DNA from 2 places in the Pseudomonas sp. MDT1-16 genome. Region 2 is predicted to be linked to the other one. Evidence: riboswitches for the same ligand, from Rfam matches in the RefSeq annotation. Region 2 holds a riboswitch; the other holds the start of a gene.
What was found. Region 2 has a riboswitch for cobalamin ahead of ACYZT3_RS16620 (CbtB domain-containing protein). Riboswitches for the same ligand answer to the same signal wherever they lie in the genome.
Positions count from the first base shown of each region.

Region 1: another riboswitch for cobalamin. It lies ahead of cobO (cob(I)yrinic acid a,c-diamide adenosyltransferase); the one in region 2 lies ahead of ACYZT3_RS16620 (CbtB domain-containing protein).

Region 1 covers NZ_CM142717.1:4,336,361-4,344,596, forward strand. The annotation lists gene cobU (bifunctional adenosylcobinamide kinase/adenosylcobinamide-phosphate guanylyltransferase) at 1-41, opposite strand, end outside; gene ACYZT3_RS19875 (cobyric acid synthase) at 57-1,529, opposite strand; gene cobD (threonine-phosphate decarboxylase CobD) at 1,526-2,518, opposite strand; gene cbiB (adenosylcobinamide-phosphate synthase CbiB) at 2,511-3,419, opposite strand; gene bluB (5,6-dimethylbenzimidazole synthase) at 3,416-4,066, opposite strand; gene ACYZT3_RS19895 (cobyrinate a,c-diamide synthase) at 4,063-5,400, opposite strand; gene cobO (cob(I)yrinic acid a,c-diamide adenosyltransferase) at 5,411-6,022, opposite strand; cobalamin riboswitch at 6,104-6,338, opposite strand; gene ACYZT3_RS19905 (hypothetical protein) at 6,493-7,077, shown strand; gene ACYZT3_RS19910 (PQQ-dependent sugar dehydrogenase) at 7,146-8,236, shown strand, end outside.
Region 2 covers NZ_CM142717.1:3,633,710-3,641,945, forward strand. The annotation lists gene ACYZT3_RS16605 (ATP-binding protein) at 1-799, opposite strand, end outside; gene cobN (cobaltochelatase subunit CobN) at 873-4,646, opposite strand; gene cobW (cobalamin biosynthesis protein CobW) at 4,650-5,711, opposite strand; cobalamin riboswitch at 5,814-6,026, opposite strand; cobalamin riboswitch at 6,133-6,361, shown strand; gene ACYZT3_RS16620 (CbtB domain-containing protein) at 6,482-6,685, shown strand; gene ACYZT3_RS16625 (CbtA family protein) at 6,697-7,404, shown strand; gene ACYZT3_RS16630 (cobalamin biosynthesis protein) at 7,401-7,814, shown strand; gene cobM (precorrin-4 C(11)-methyltransferase) at 7,898-8,236, shown strand, end outside.

The DNA.
Region 1 (8,236 bases), 700 kb from region 2:
CTTTTGCCGGAACGGGCGCCGCCGAGGATCAGTTGCAGCATGCTGATAACCCTTCTTTAAAACCCACAGAGCTCACGCAACAACCCGGTATCCAGATGCTTCTCCACCAGATCCGCCAGCCGCTCGATATCGCGCTCACGCAACGCGTGATAATCCACGTCCTGCACCGCCTGCAAACCTGCCCAGCGCAACAGCGCACTGCACGCTGCAGGCGATTCAAACAGCCCATGCAGATAGGTGCCGAAAATCTGCCCGTCCTCGCTTTGCGCACCGTCGCAGCGACCGTCGTCCAGTTGCACCGCGGCGTTTTCCAACGCCGGCCCGGTGGTCACGCCGGCATGAATTTCATAGCCGCTGACCGGCGCGTCTTCCAGCACCAGACGCCCGCGCACATTGCGCAGTTGCTTCTCTTCTTCTAGCTGGGTTTCGAACGCCAGCAAACCCAGACCGGCGCTGGAACCCGGTGCGCCTTCGAGGCCCAGCGGATCGTGTACCTGTTCACCGAGCATTTGCAGACCACCGCAAATGCCCAGCACTTTGCCGCCATAACGCAGATGACGACTGATCGCCGTGTCCCAGCCATTGGCCCGCAGATACGCGAGGTCGCTGCGCACGCTTTTAGAGCCAGGGAGAATCATCAGGTCGGCCGGTGGAATCGCCTGGCCGGGGCCGATGAATTGCAGATCCACCTGCGGGTGCAAGCGCAGCGGATCAAAGTCGGTGTGGTTGCTGATGCGCGGCAGTACCGGCACCAGCACTTTCAGCACCTGGTCGGCCTTGTCGGTCTGGCGCTGGTCGATGCCGTCCTCGGCTTCCAGGTGCAGGTCCATCACGTAAGGCAGAACGCCGATCACCGGTTTGCCGGTGCGCGCTTCCAGCCAGTCGAGACCCGGTTGCAGCAACGCAATGTCGCCGCGAAAACGGTTGATGATGAAACCTTTGACCCGCGCCTGCTCGCTGGGCGACAACAGTTCCAGGGTGCCCACCAGATGGGCGAAAACCCCGCCGCGATTGATGTCGGCGATCAGCACCACCGGGCAATCCACCGCCTCGGCAAAGCCCATGTTGGCGATGTCGCCCGCGCGCAGATTGATCTCGGCCGGCGAGCCCGCGCCTTCGACCATGACCACCGGATACGCCGCGCTCAGCCGTTCATGGGAGGCCAGCACCGCTTGCATGGCGATGGTTTTGTAGTCGTGATAGGCAACGGCGTTCATTGTCGTGACCGCACGACCATGGATGATCACTTGGGCGCCGGTATCGCTGTTGGGTTTGAGCAGCACCGGATTCATGTCGGTGTGCGGCTCAAGGTTGGCCGCCTGAGCCTGCACCGCTTGCGCGCGACCGATCTCGCCACCGTCGGCGGTCACGGCACTGTTGAGCGCCATGTTCTGCGGTTTGAACGGCACCACGCTCACGCCCTGACGCGTGACCCAGCGGCACAACGCCGTCACCAGCGTGCTTTTACCGGCGTCGGACGTGGTGCCTTGCACCATTAATGTGGCGCCTTGCACCTTCAACGTAGTCATTGGGTTTCCCTAGCGTAGGCTTCGAACGCTTGAGCGAGACGTGTCCAGTCGGTTTCATCGGCGGGCAGGCCGAAACGCAGGCTGCTGTTGTGCGTGAACAACCGCAACAGAATGCCGCGCCGAGCCATGAACTCATACAGGGCTTCGGCGCATTCGGTGATCAGCCATTGAAACAAGGCGCAGCCGCCCTGGGGTTTGAAGCCGTGGTGTTCAAGCAGCAGCGCCAGACGTTCACTGGCTTCATCAGCGCGAACCCGTTGCCGGGCATGCCCTTCGGTATCCAGCAGACAGGCTTGACCCAGCACCCGCGTCGGCCCGCTGACCGCCCACGGTCCCACTTGCTCGGCCAGCAATTTGAGCAACTTGCGCTCCGCCAGCACGAAACCCAGGCGCACACCGGCCAGACCGAAAAACTTGCCGAAGGAACGCAACACGATCAACCCGACCTGATGGGCAAAAGGTGCCAGGCTCAGCGGCGGCGTGTTGTCCATGAACGCCTCGTCCACCACCAGCCAGCCACCGCGCTGGGCCAGCCGCGAGTGCCAGTCCAGCAGCCGACTCGGTGTCAGGCTCAGGCCCGTAGGATTGTTCGGATTGACCACCACCAGCACGTCGAGGCTGTCGAGGTAGAAGTCGACTTCCTGCTCCAGCACTTCACGCACGATGTAGCCATTGCGTCGCCACGCTTCGGCGTGTTCGGCGTAACACGGCGAGAGCACGCCGACCTTGCCCGCTCGGCGCAAACGCGGCAGCAACTGGATCGCCATTTGCGAACCGGCCACGGGTAACACCTGAGCGGCACCGTAATAATCACAGGCCGCCTGCTCCAGACCGCCATCGGTTTCCGGCAAACGCGCCCAGGCCCGCAACGGGATCTCCGGCACCGGAAACGGCCAGGGTGCGAGGCCGCTGGACAGGTCGAGCCAATCGGCTTCGGCGATGCCGTAGTCGAGCGCCGCCTTGCGTAACCGACCACCGTGCTCAAGCATAGAATTCAGCCCCCACGCAGAGGATCAGCAACCATAACCATACCCCGCGCTGGACCAATTGCCAGCCACGGTCGATGGAGTCGGCGTCCGCCGGCACGCCTTCGCCCAGTTGTGGACGCTGATGCAATTCACCGTGATAAATCGCCGCCCCGCCCAACTCGACGCCGAGCGCACCGGCACCCGCCGCCATCACTGGGCCGGCATTCGGGCTGTCCCAGGTCGGGCCTTGGGTACGCCAGCATCTCAACGCCAGTCGAGTTTTGCCCAGCAACGCGTAGGTCAATGCCACCAGACGCGCGGGAATGTAGTTGAGGACGTCGTCGATCTTTGCCGCGGCCCAGCCGAAACGTTCGAAGCGTTCGTTGCGGTAACCCCACATCGCATCCAGCGTGTTGCTCAAACGGTAGAGCACCACACCGGGCGCACCCGCCACGGCAAACCAGAACAACGCGGCAAACACCGCGTCACTGCCGTTCTCCAGCACCGATTCGGTGGCGGCCCGGGCGACTTCGGTTTTATCCAGTTCGGTGGTCTGGCGACTGACCAGATAACCCACGCGTTTGCGCGCCTCGTCCAGATCATCGCTGCGCAGGGCTTTGGCCACCGGTTCGACGTGTTCACCGAGGCTGCGCAGGCCGAGGGCGCAATAGAGCGCGAGAATTTCGACGATCCAGCCGACATAGGGCGCCCAGGAAAACGCCGTGGCCAGCAACGTCAGCGGCAACACCGCGATCACCCATGCGGTGACGCCATGACTGCGCCAGCCGCGACCGCCGGAGTTGAAACGTTGCTCGATGCGATCGGCAAAACGGCCGAACGCCACCAGCGGATGCCAGCGTTTGGGTTCACCCAGCAGCGCATCCAGCGCAACCGCGGCGACACTCAACAACGCCACACTCATTGACTTACTCCCCAATAGTTTTCGTACAGCAGCTCACTGAGCGGACGCCCCTGCGCCCAGCCTTCGAGTACCAGCATCGGCGCCGGATAAAATTCCTTGACCGGGCCGAGACAAAGAACAGCCAACGGCTTGGCTCCGGCGGGCAAACCCAGCAGGTCCGCCAGGGCTTGCGGCTCGAACAGCGACACCCAGCCCATGCCCAGCCCTTCGGCGCGGGAGGCCAGCCAGAGGTTCTGGATCGCGCAGGACAACGAGGCCATGTCCATTTCCGGCAAGGTGCGACGGCCGAAGATATGGCGCTCGCGATCGTCCATCAGCGCGGCGACCAGCACCTCGGCGCAGTCGTTGATGCCTTCGACTTTCAGCTTCATGAATTCGTCGGTGCGCTCGCCGAGGGCTTCGGCGGTGCGGATGCGTTCTTCTTCCACCAGTAACTGAATCTTGCCGCGCAGGGCTCGATCGCTGATGCGGATGAACCGCCAGGGCTGCATCAGGCCGACACTCGGTGCCTGATGCGCCGCTTCGAGCAGGCGCCGCAGTAATTGCGGCTCGACGGTGCCGCCGCTGAAATGGCGCATGTCGCGGCGTTCGCCGATGGCTCGGTAGACCGCCGCGCGTTCGGCTTCGGAGAAGGCGTTGTCGGTCATGGCCTCTTCGCGAGCAAGCCCGCTCCCACAGGGTTCTGGTCAGGCGCAAATAGCGCGGCAACCGCCGATGGATTGGACGGGAAATAGAAGTGCACATAAGAGGCGGTCATCCGCCCCTGACGATAAACCGCCTCCGCCCCGCGCCCGCCGTTAGGGCTCAAGCCCCGGGCAATCGGCTCCAACTCGGTGCTGGTCAACGAGTGGTGATAGGTGTGGCCGCGTAATAAGCCTTCGGGCAACTCGACCGCCTGCAACGCCAACGCAGCCAGACGCTTTTGCATCACCGCGTCCCCTGCCAGCAGGCCGACTAATTCCGCGCGAGTGCCCTCGACATCGGTCAACGAATCAAGCAAATAAAGCATGCCGCCACATTCGGCCAACAACGGTTTACCCGCCGCATGGTGAGCTCGGATTGCGCTCAGCATTGTGGTGTTCTGTGACAGCGCCACATGGTGCAATTCGGGATAACCGCCAGGCAGATAGAGGCTGTCCGCTTCCGGCAATTGCGCGTCACGGATCGGCGAGAAAAACAGCAATTGAGCGCCCATGGCGCGCAGCAGATCCAGGCTTGCGCCGTAGGTGAAGGCAAACGCTTCGTCACGGGCCACGGCAATTCGCAAACCCGTCAGCAACGGCTCGGCTTCGAGCACATCCGGGGCGGCGAATTCGACGGCCGGTGGCAGCTCGACCTCACAGCTGCTGGCCAACGCATCGGCGGCCGCATCGAGGCGCAGATCGAGATCGTTCAACTCACTGGCCTGAACCAGACCCAAATGACGACTCGGCAATTCGATCCCGGTTTCCCGGGACAAGGCGCCGTACCAGCGCAAACCTTCAGTGAGGCTGCCTTCCAGTAATTGCGCGTGACGCAGGGTGCCGACGCGGTTGGCCAGCACACCGGCAAACGGTAAATCCGGCTGATAGCGCGCCAACCCCAACGCCAGTGCGCCGAAGGTCTGGGCCATGGCGGTGCCGTCGATCACACCCAGCACCGGCACACCGAAATGCCGCGCCAGATCAGCGCTGGACGGCGTACCGTCAAATAGCCCCATGACGCCTTCGATGAGGATCAGATCGGCTTCGCCGGCGGCTTCCCACAACAGACGACGACTTTCCTGCTCGCCGACCATCCACATGTCCAGTTGATACACCGGCGCACCGCTGGCGCGCTCGAGAATCATCGGGTCGAGAAAGTCCGGGCCGCACTTGAACACGCGAACCTTGCGCCCCTGATTGCGATGCAAACGGGCCAGCGCGGCGGTGACGGTGGTCTTGCCCTGACCGGAGGCCGGCGCGGCGATCAGCACCGCCGGGCAGTGACGACTGATTTTCATAAAGTAGTATTCACAGCTCGACGCCTTTTTGCGCTTTGATCCCGGCCTGGAACGCATGTTTGATCACGCCCATTTCGGTGACCGTGTCGGCCAGTTCGATCATCTCCGGCTTGGCGCCGCGACCGGTAACCACCACATGTTGCATCGGCGGACGCGCCTGCAAATCGCTGAGCACCTGATCGAGATCCAGATAACCGTGCTTGAGCGCAATGTTCAACTCATCCAGCAGCACCAGGCCAATCGACGGATCACGCAGCAGTTCACGGGACACCGCCCATGCAGCTTCCGCGGCGGCGATGTCACGCTGGCGATCCTGGGTTTCCCAGGTGAAGCCCTCGCCCATCACATGAAAACGCACCTGTTCCGGGAAGCGCCGGAAGAACAGTTCTTCGCCGGTGCTGTTACGCCCCTTGATGAACTGCACCACGCCACACTGCATGCCGTGGCCCATGGAACGGGCGAGCATGCCGAAGGCCGAACTGCTTTTGCCTTTGCCGTTGCCGGTCAGCACCAGCAGCAGGCCGCATTCATTCGGGGAGTTGGCGATGCGTTCGTCGATCACGGCTTTTTTGCGCAGCATACGCGCCAGATGACGTTCGTCACGATCGGGGGTATCAGTCATGGGGGAGCTCTCCGTTGAGGCTGGATAACGGCGGGCAGGCACAAGAATAGACGGCAAAAAGCCTGGCATCGCCCACCGTGATGCCGCTGGATGGATCAGGCCGGTCTCCGGGCTCATGAGCGGCGATTCGCCTGACTGCGCGCCTTCCCATGTCGACAGTCGACACAGTGGCTCAAGGCGCAGCCTTCACTTATTTACCGTTGCGGGGGCAGCGCCGGGATCGTGATCATTCTTCACTTGAAGAGATTCACTCACCGGCTTCCCTGTTTCACTCTGTCGACCGCAGTCACAGAGCACCTGAAACAAGCCGCGAAGGTTAGAGGGTTGGGGATGGAGCGTCAATTGAAGACGGGTGGCCTGCGAGCGAATAACTGCCGTCGATCAATTATCTGACGCCAATCTTGTGCCACACTTCCAGCAGTGATATCAAAGAGCCACACTCTCACAACACAATAACAAAGGTGAGCCACATGCAAGGCATGATCATCAGCAATCCGAAGCTGGAATTCCTGCGCCCGGTGCTGGAACGCTGGTTTGACTGTATCGACCGCTACAACGCCGTGCGCGGCGATAACGACACGCCTTACTGGTTCGACGAAAAAGCCAACCTGAGCCTGCTGTCCGCCGCTGCGTGGATGGCGGAAATGGTGACGCTGCAGCAAACACCGACCCGTAAACAGACCGAAGAAGGCGAACGCAATGGCCGCGCCGATCTGTTTATCGCGACCCGCGAAGAACGCGCTTACCTTCAGGCGACCCAGCGCTGGCCACGCGTGAACAGCCTGAACCTGACTCAAGCATTGCAGGACATCACCAGCGACGCCAAGCGCATCAGCTACGCCAGCGACCTGAAACTCGGCTGCCTGTTCGTTGCGCCACAAAAGGCCCAACAAAGCGCTACCCCGGAAGAACTCCAGGACATGGTCGACGACCTGCAAAAGGAACACACCTGCGCGGTGGCCTGGTATTTCCCCTACGCCTATCGCAAGTTGCGCAACGAAACCGGCAACTATCACCCCGGCATTGCCGTGCTGCTCAAGGAAGCCCGCGGCTGAACGGTTGAACCATCGCGCACCTGCGCTTCTCTATTGATTAGGTCAATGCATTCATAGGGAAGATCAGCATGCGCAAGCCTCAGCTCGCTCTCGTCATCGTGCTCGCCGGAGGGCTTGCCGCCTGTGGTGAAACCTCCAGGCTGCAAATCTCCGACGGCACCGGCCCCTCGCCCAAGCTGCCAGAACCAAACAAAACCCTGATCCCGACGGTGAACATCGCCCCGGCGATCGGCTGGCCGGTCGGCGCGAAACCCATCGCCGCGACAGGAACTCAAGTGGCAGCCTTTGCTGAAGGTCTCGATCACCCGCGCTGGCTCTACGTGTTGCCCAACGGCGACGTGCTGGTCGCCGAAACCAATGCACCGCCCAAACCCGATGACGGCAAAGGCATTCGTGGCTGGGTCATGGGCAAAGTCATGGGCCGTGCGGGCGCCAAAGTACCGAGCCCGAACCGCATCACGCTGCTGCGGGACAAGGATCACGACGGCATTGCCGAAACCCGCACTGTGTTTTTGGAAAAGCTCAACTCGCCCTTCGGCATGACCCTGGTCGGCAATGACCTGTACGTCGCCGATACGGACCGCTTGCTGCGCTTCCACTATGAAAACGGCGAGACGGCGATCAAGTCACAGCCGATGAAGGTGATCGACCTGCCAGGCGGTACGCTCAATCACCACTGGACCAAAAACGTCATCGCCAGCAAGGACGGCAGCAAGTTGTACGTCACGGTGGGCTCCAACAGCAACGTCGCCGAAAACGGCATGGACAAGGAAGAAGGTCGCGCGGCGATCTGGGAAGTGGATCGCACCACCGGCAACCATCGGATCTTCGCCTCGGGAATTCGTAATCCAAACGGCCTGGCCTGGGAACCTCGGAGCGGCGCACTGTGGACGGCGGTCAACGAGCGCGACGAAATCGGCAGCGACCTGGTGCCGGACTACATCACTTCAGTGAAAGACGGCGGGTTCTACGGCTGGCCTTACAGTTATTACGGCCAGCACGTCGACATTCGCGTCGAGCCGCAAAACCCCGACCTCGTGGCCAAGGCCATTGCTCCGGACTACGCGGTCGGCCCGCATACCGCATCGCTGGGCCTGACGTTCGCTGAAGGCAACACGCTGCCGGCGCAATTCAAGGAAGGCGCATTCGTCGGCCAGCA
Region 2 (8,236 bases):
CCTCGGCGATTGCGCTCGCCCCGCGCCACGCTGCATGGGCACGCGCCGCGCGCAACCAGACCAGGTCGGCCCGCAAGCCATCGACGCCAGCGGCAAAGCAGCGCTCGGTAATCTGTGCCAGCGCATGATCGTCGAGAGGGACACTTGCCAGCGCGCTGCGCGCTTTCTGGCAACGTTCGCGCAGAGACTGCTGCTGGCTTTCCCACTCAGCGCAGAAGCTGTAGGGATCGCTGTCGAAATCCAGCCGACGGCGGATGATCTGACCCCGTTCGGCTGGTGCTGTGTGACCACTGAGGACGACGTTCAGGCCAAAACGGTCGAGCAGTTGCGGACGCAGTTCGCCCTCTTCCGGGTTCATGGTGCCGATCAGCACGAACTTCGCCGAATGCCGATGGGAAATGCCGTCACGTTCGATCAGATTGGTGCCGCTGGCGGCCACATCCAACAGCAGGTCCACCAGGTGATCGGGCAATAAATTGACCTCATCAACGTAGAGCACACCGCCGTCAGCCTTGGCCAGCACGCCGGGGGAAAACTGCGCGCGCCCCTCGCTCAGGGCAGCGTCCAGGTCGAGCGTGCCCACCAACCGTTCTTCGGTGGCGCCCAACGGCAATGTCACGAATTGGCCGCTGGCCAGCAGGTCCGCCAGGCCTCGGGCCAGCGTTGACTTGGCCATGCCGCGGGGGCCTTCGATGAGTACACCGCCGATTTTCGGGTCGATGGCGGTCAGGTAGAGGGCGAGTTTTAGATCGTCGGCGCCGACCACGGCTGAGAGAGGGAAATGGGGGGTGTCGGTCATGTCGGGTTTCTCATCATGGTCGGTAGCGGGATCGTTCCCACGCTCTGCGTGGGAACGATCAGCTAACGATCCGTTAGCTGTCTTCTTCTATGTCGAGCAACAAATTTTCTAGCGCTTCGCGATACTCACCCGGCTCCTTCCACATCCCCCGCTGCTGCGCCTCCAGCATCCGTTCAGTCATATCACGCAGCGCATGCGGATTATGCTCACGAACAAAATCCCGGGTCGCCGGGTCCAGCAAATACGCCTCCGCCAGCAATGCATATTGGTGATCGTCGATCAGCTGCGTGGTGGCGTCGAACGCAAACAGATTATCAACCGTTGCCGCCAGTTCAAACGCGCCTTTATAGCCGTGGCGCTTCACGCCGTCGATCCACTTCGGATTGGCTGCCCGCGAGCGGATCACCCGGTTCAGCTCTTCCTTCAACGTGCGGATCTTCGGCAAGTCCGGCTGACTGTGATCGCCATGGTAACTGGCCGCGGCTTCACCACTGAGGCTTTCTACGGCGGCGAGCATGCCGCCCTGGAACTGGTAATAGTCGTTGGAGTCGAGCAAGTCGTGCTCACGGTTGTCCTGGTTTTGCAGCACGGCTTGTACTTGGCTCAGGCGCTGAGCGAACTGCTCTCGCGCCGCAGTGCCTTCGTCAGAACCGCCGTAAGCGTAGCCGCCCCAGTTCAGATAAACGTCGGCCAGGTCATCGCGGCTTTGCCACAGACGACCCTCGATGGCGCCCTGCACGCCCGCGCCGTAAGCACCCGGTTTGGCGCCAAAGATGCGCCAACCGGCCTGACGCCTGGCTGCGTCTTCATCCAGCCCCGATTGCATCAACGCTTCGCGCTCGGCGCGCACCTTGGCGGCCAGGGGGTTGAGGTCGTCCGGCTCGTCGAGGGCGGCGACCGCTTGCACAGCGGCGTCGAACAGACGGATCAAGTTGGCAAAGGCATCGCGAAAGAATCCGGAGACGCGCAAGGTCACGTCCACGCGCGGACGGTCCAGCAGGCTCAGCGGCAAAATTTCGAAGTCGTCGACCCGCTGACTGCCCGTCGCCCAGACCGGGCGCACGCCCATCAGCGCCATGGCCTGGGCGATGTCATCGCCGCCGGTGCGCATGGTCGCGGTGCCCCACACCGACAGGCCGAGTTGGCGCAGGTGATCGCCGTGGTCTTGCAGGTGTCGTTCAAGAATCAGGGTGGCCGACTGGAAACCGATGCGCCACGCGGTGGTGGTCGGCAGGTTACGCACGTCCACCGAGTAGAAATTGCGCCCGGTCGGCAGCACGTCGAGTCGACCGCGACTCGGCGCACCACTGGGGCCGGCCGGCACGAAGCGACCGCTGAGCGCGTCGAGCAGACCGCGCATTTCCGCCGGACCGCAGGCGTCCAGCCGAGGAGCGACGACTTCACGCAGGCTGTCGACGATGGCTTTCACCTCTGACCAACATGATTCGTTCAGCAGCTCAACTTCAGCGCTCAATGCCTGCTCGATCAGTTGCGCCGCGAACAGTTCCAGACGTTCGCGGGTATCACCGGCTGTACGCCAGGCTTCATCGGTGAGGGTTTGCAGTTCAATCGGACGCGGCCCGGTCCAAGGTTCGGCGAGCGCGCAATCCAGCGGATCGAAGCCCAACGCGAACGCCTTGGCCAGCGCCCGCAGCAGACTTGATTGGGCGCCACGCCCATCGCCACGCGGAATACGCAGCAAGGCCAGCAAGGTGTCGATACGCAAACGCCCGGTCGGCGACTCGCCGAACACATGCAAACCATCGCGGATCTGCGACTCTTTCAAGTCGCACAAATACGTGTCCAGACGCGGCAACCAGATCGCCGCATCGGCATCACTGTCGAGCTTCTCGTCCAGTTGCAGTTCGCGGTCGATGTGCGTCTCGCGCACCAGTTGCAGGATGTCGCGCTGCAATTCCCGGGCACGGCGCGGATCGAGCAATTGCGCTTCGTAATACTCGTCGGCGAGTAATTCGAGGTTGCGCAACGGGCCGTAGGTTTCGGCGCGCGTCAGCGGCGGCATCAGGTGATCAATGATCACGGCCTGGGTGCGGCGCTTGGCCTGGGCGCCCTCGCCCGGATCATTGACGATGAACGGATAGATGTTCGGCAGCGGCCCGAGCAGCGCATCCGGCCAGCAGTTCTCCGACAGCCCGACGCCTTTGCCCGGCAGCCATTCGAGATTGCCGTGCTTGCCGACGTGGATCACGCCGTGGGCGCCATAGGTGTTACGCAACCAGAAGTAGAACGCCAGATAACCGTGAGGCGGCACCAGGTCCGGGTCGTGATACACCGCGCTCGGATCCACCTGATAACCGCGTGCCGGTTGAATGCCGACGAAGGTCAGGCCAAAGCGCAGCCCGGCGATCATCATTCGCCCGCCACGGAACATCGGATCGCTTTCGGGCGTGCCCCAGCGTTCCAGCACGGCTTGGCGGTTGGATTCGGGCAAGGCGTTGAACATCAGCAGATAGTCTTCCATCGCCAGGCTTTGCTGACATGGACGCTGGTCAAGGGTGTCGAGGTCGTTGCTGACGCCACCGAGCAATTGCTGGATCAACGCGGTGCCAGTGTCCGGTAACTCCGCCGGTAGCGGATAACCTTCGGTGTGCAGCGCACGGAGGATATTCAGCGCGGCGGCCGGGGTGTCGAGGCCCACGCCGTTGCCGATACGACCATCACGAGTCGGGTAGTTGGCGAGGATCAAGGCGATGCGCTTCTCGCCATTGGGCACGCGCGCCAGATCAATCCAGCGCCGCGCCAGTTCGGCGACAAAATCCATACGTTCAGGTTGCGGCCGGTAGCAGACCACGTCCGACTGGCTGCGCTCGCTGCGCCAGGCCAAGTCCTTGAAGCTAATCGGCCGGCTGATGATTCGGCCATCCAGTTCCGGCAGCGCGATGTGCATTGCCAGATCGCGTGGACCGAGGCCCTGTTCACTGGCGCGCCAACCGGGCTCGTTGTCCTGGGCGCAAATCGCCTGAATGACCGGGATGTTGCGACGAAACGGTCGCCGGTGCGGCGCTTCGGGGCTGGATTGAGCGAAACCGGTGGTGTTGAGAATCACGCCGGCGTCGACTTCATCCAACCAGTCCTCGACCGCCGTCAGGCAGCCGGGCTCTTTCAAACTGGCCAGCGCAATTGGCAACGGGTTCAACCCCGCCGCTTGCAAACGCTGGCAGAAAATATCGATGAAACCGGTGTTCGCCGCTTGCAGATGCGAACGGTAAAACAGCACCGCCGCCACCGGTTGATCGGCCTGCCAGTCGGCTTGCCAATCGTGAAGGGCTGCGGGGCTTTTTTGCGGATGGTAGATCGCCGTGCGCGGCAGAGTTTGCGGCTCGGCCCAGGCGTAGTCGCGATCCAGCCAACGATTGGCGAGGCAGCGGAAAAAATCCAGGGCATTGCTCATGCCGCCCTGACGCAAAAACTGCCAAAGCCGATCGCGGTCGCAGGCTGCCACGGTGCTGAGGTCGCTGAGTTCCGGGTCCGGGCGGTCATCGCCGGGTACCAGAATCAGCTGCACGCCGCGCTGGGACAACGCCACCAAGCGCTCCACGCCATAACGCCAATAGGCGATGCCGCCGTGCAGCGAGATCAGAATCACCTTGGCGTGGCGCAGCACTTCGTCGACATACAGGTCGACCGACGCATGATTCTGCACCTGCATCGGGTTGGCCAGGCGCACGCTCGGGTAATCGTCAGGCAACTGCTGCGCCGCTTCGGCGAGCAGCGCGAGGCTGGAGTCGCCACTGCACAGGATCACCAGCTCGGCGGGGGTTTGTCCAAGGTCGGCAATGTTGTCATCCGACACGAAACCGCCGGGTTGGGTCCTGAGCAGGTGCATGGCTTAAACGCTGAGCGCAGCGCGCAATTGCGTTTCGAGTAGAATTCCGTCCAGTTCCTGGCCGATCAATACCAGGCGCGTGGTGCGCGCTTCGTCGGCGCCCCACTGACGGTCGAAATGCTTGTCGAAACGTGTGCCCACGCCCTGGATTAACAGGCGCATTGGTTTGTTCGGGATGGCGGCGAAACCTTTGACACGCAGGATGCCGTGCTGAACCACCAATTGAGTCAACGCGTCCAGCAGCAGGCTTTCGTCTGCCTGGGGCAGTTCGATGGAGATCGAATCGAAAGCATCGTGATCGTGATCGTCCTCACCTTCATGGTGGTGATCGTGATGGCTGTGGCGGCTGTCGATGTGTTCTTCGGAACCGGCGCCGAGGCCGATCAGCACGTCCAGTGGCAGACGACCGCTGCTGGCTTCGATGACTTTTACGGCAGGCGGCAACTCTTCGGCAACTTCCAGGCGCACACGGGCCAGGTCTTCAGGGCTGATCAGGTCGGCCTTGTTGAGGATCACCAGGTCGGCGCTGGCCAGTTGGTCGGCGAACAGCTCGTGCAGCGGCGATTCGTGGTCCAGGTTCGGGTCGAGTTTGCGCTGGGCATCGACCTGGTCCGGGAAAGCCGCGAAGGTGCCGGCGGCGACCGCTGGGCTATCGACCACGGTGATGACCGCGTCAACGGTGCAGGCGCTGCGGATTTCTGGCCACTGGAAGGCTTGCACCAGCGGTTTTGGCAGGGCCAGACCCGAGGTTTCGATGAGGATGTGGTCGAGGTCGCCGCGACGGGCGACCAATTCGCGCATCACCGGGAAGAATTCTTCTTGAACGGTGCAGCACAGGCAGCCGTTGGCCAATTCGTAAACGCGGCCGTTGGCTTCTTCTTCTGTGCAGCCGATGGAGCACTGCTTGAGAATTTCGCCGTCGATGCCCAGCTCGCCGAACTCGTTGACGATCACCGCGATGCGGCGGCCCTGAGCGTTGTCGAGCATGTGCCGCAGCAAGGTGGTTTTGCCCGAGCCGAGGAAGCCGGTAACGATGGTGACAGGGAGTTTGGCCAGTGTTTTCATCGGATGCCCTTTGGCAAGGTGGCGGGCATACGGGACGACGACCGGCAACGCGGACGCGCGTGCCTGAAGAGTTCGCCACCGGATCACCCCGCCCGGTTGAAAGTGAGAATCTGTGTCGAGGCAGGTCTCCTGGCTGACGGCTTGCCAGTCGTTCGACTGACGTTGGCTGCGCCTTCCCGCGGGCCCGATAGACAGGGCTTACAGTGGCGTGGCAGCCAACAGAACCGTTCACAGTTGCGGGGGCAGCCGCGGCATCGACCGCGTTCCCTTCTTAGCTTCGGCAGACGCCGAAGAACCTCGAAAGCGCAAGGCTACGCATCGTCTCGGGGCGGGTCAATGTTCACTTGAGCTCGCGAAGGGCGCGACTCGGTATCCAAGTGAGAACCCTTGCCAATTGACGCCCAACCCCCGCCCATGCTCTCCTACACGCCTTGTTACGGGTGCCCTTCACAGGGTGAAACGGGAAACCGGTGAATCATGTGCTTTACTCTAAAGCCATGTCAGTCCGGTGCTGCCCCCGCAACGGTAAGCGAGCGAAGCGTCAGATCCACTGTGCCAGCAGTTCGGCATGGGAAGGTGATGTTTGCAGGTCAAGGCGAAAGCCAGCGCCCCTCGTGAGCCCGGAGACCGGCCCGCAACACAAAGTGACCATTACGATCACTGAATAACAAACCCGCGGTGGGCGGGCGCTGTTTGAACCCCTGCGCGCCCGACTCGCAGGGGTCTTCCATGCGCTCTATTCACCCGCTGACAGACCAGAGGGAAGCGCCATGTCGATCATCAGCAGTACCGGCAGCAACACCGATAAGAGCACCGCCAGCACCACCACGCCCCTGACTCAACGCCTGACCGCCGCTGTGTGTGCGTCGATCCTTGGCGCTAGCCTGGTGTATTTCGCCGGTTTCTCGCACATCGAAGCGGTGCACAATGCCGCGCACGATACCCGCCACAGCTCTGCATTCCCGTGCCATTGAGACCTGTTTACATGATCAAGCGTATTGCGCAAACCGCAGGGTTCACCGGGCTGCTGGCCGCCCTGTTGCTGACCGTGCTGCAAAGCTTCTGGGTGGCTCCGCTGATTTCGCAGGCCGAGACTTACGAAAAGTCCGAGCCCGCCGCTGTTGCCGTTCACGAACACGCAGCAGGTGTTGTCGCTGCTCACACTCACGACGCCGGAGCCTGGGAACCGGAAGACGGCTGGCAGCGCGTGCTGTCGACCACGGGCGGCAACCTGGTGGTAGCGGTCGGTTTCGCCCTGATGCTTGCCGGTCTTTACACCTTGCGCGCGCCGACTCGTACTTCCCAAGGCCTGCTCTGGGGCCTGGCCGGTTATGCGACGTTCGTGCTGGCACCCACCCTCGGCCTGCCACCTGAGCTGCCGGGCACTGCTGCTGCCGATTTGGCGCAACGGCAGGTCTGGTGGATCGGCACAGCCGCCTCCACGGCGGTCGGCATCGCCTTGATCGTGTTCAGCCGCCACTGGTTGATGAAAGTGCTCGGCGTGGCCATTCTGGCCGTTCCTCACGTGATCGGCGCACCACAACCGGAAGTCCACTCGATGCTGGCTCCAGAAGCCCTGGAAACTCAATTCAAAATCGCTTCGCAACTGACCAACGTGGCGTTCTGGCTGGCCCTGGGCTTGATCAGTGCCTGGTTGTTCCGCCGAAAAAGCGATGGTCAATCCCACGCATGACTGACACCAGCGCAGCGCCGACCCTGGTAGTTGGCCTGGGCTGCCAGCGCGGCTGCCCCGTCAGCACGCTGCGGGCGCTGCTCGATCAGGCGTTACAGGCTCATAAAATCGAACTTCACCAGATCAAGGCTCTAGCCAGCATCGACCTGAAGCGCGAAGAACCTGGTTTGATCGAATTGGCCGAACAGCTAGCACTGCCACTGATGTACTTCAGCAGCGAACAACTGGCCGGCTATCAACCGCAACTCAGCCACCGCTCGGACATCGCGTTCGAACGCACCGGCTGCTACGGCGTCGCGGAAAGTGCCGCCCTGGCCCTGGCCGAACAGTTGGCCCAGGCACCGGCAAAATTGCTGATTTCACGACAAAAATATGCCCAAGCCACCTTGGCATTGGCCTGCGTCGCCTGAAATCCTCAATAATCCCCGTCTTTGATCATGAGCAATCTTCATCTGAAGCTTTGTCCAGCCCCTTTTTCTCACAGGAACCGACGATGACCGTCTACTTCATTGGCGCAGGTCCCGGCGACCCGGAACTGATCACCGTCAAAGGCCAACGGCTGATTCGAAGCTGCCCGGTGATCATCTACGCCGGCTCCCTGGTGCCCGCCGCCGTGCTGGAAGGCCATCGCGCCGAACACGTGGTCAACAGCGCCGAACTGCATCTGGAACAGATCATCGAGCTGATCAAGACTGCCCATGCCAAGGGCCAGGACGTGGCTCGTGTACATTCCGGTGATCCGAGTCTTTACGGTGCCATTGGCGAGCAGATTCGTTACCTGCGCGAACTCGACATCCCTTTTGAGATTATTCCCGGCGTCACGGCCACGGCG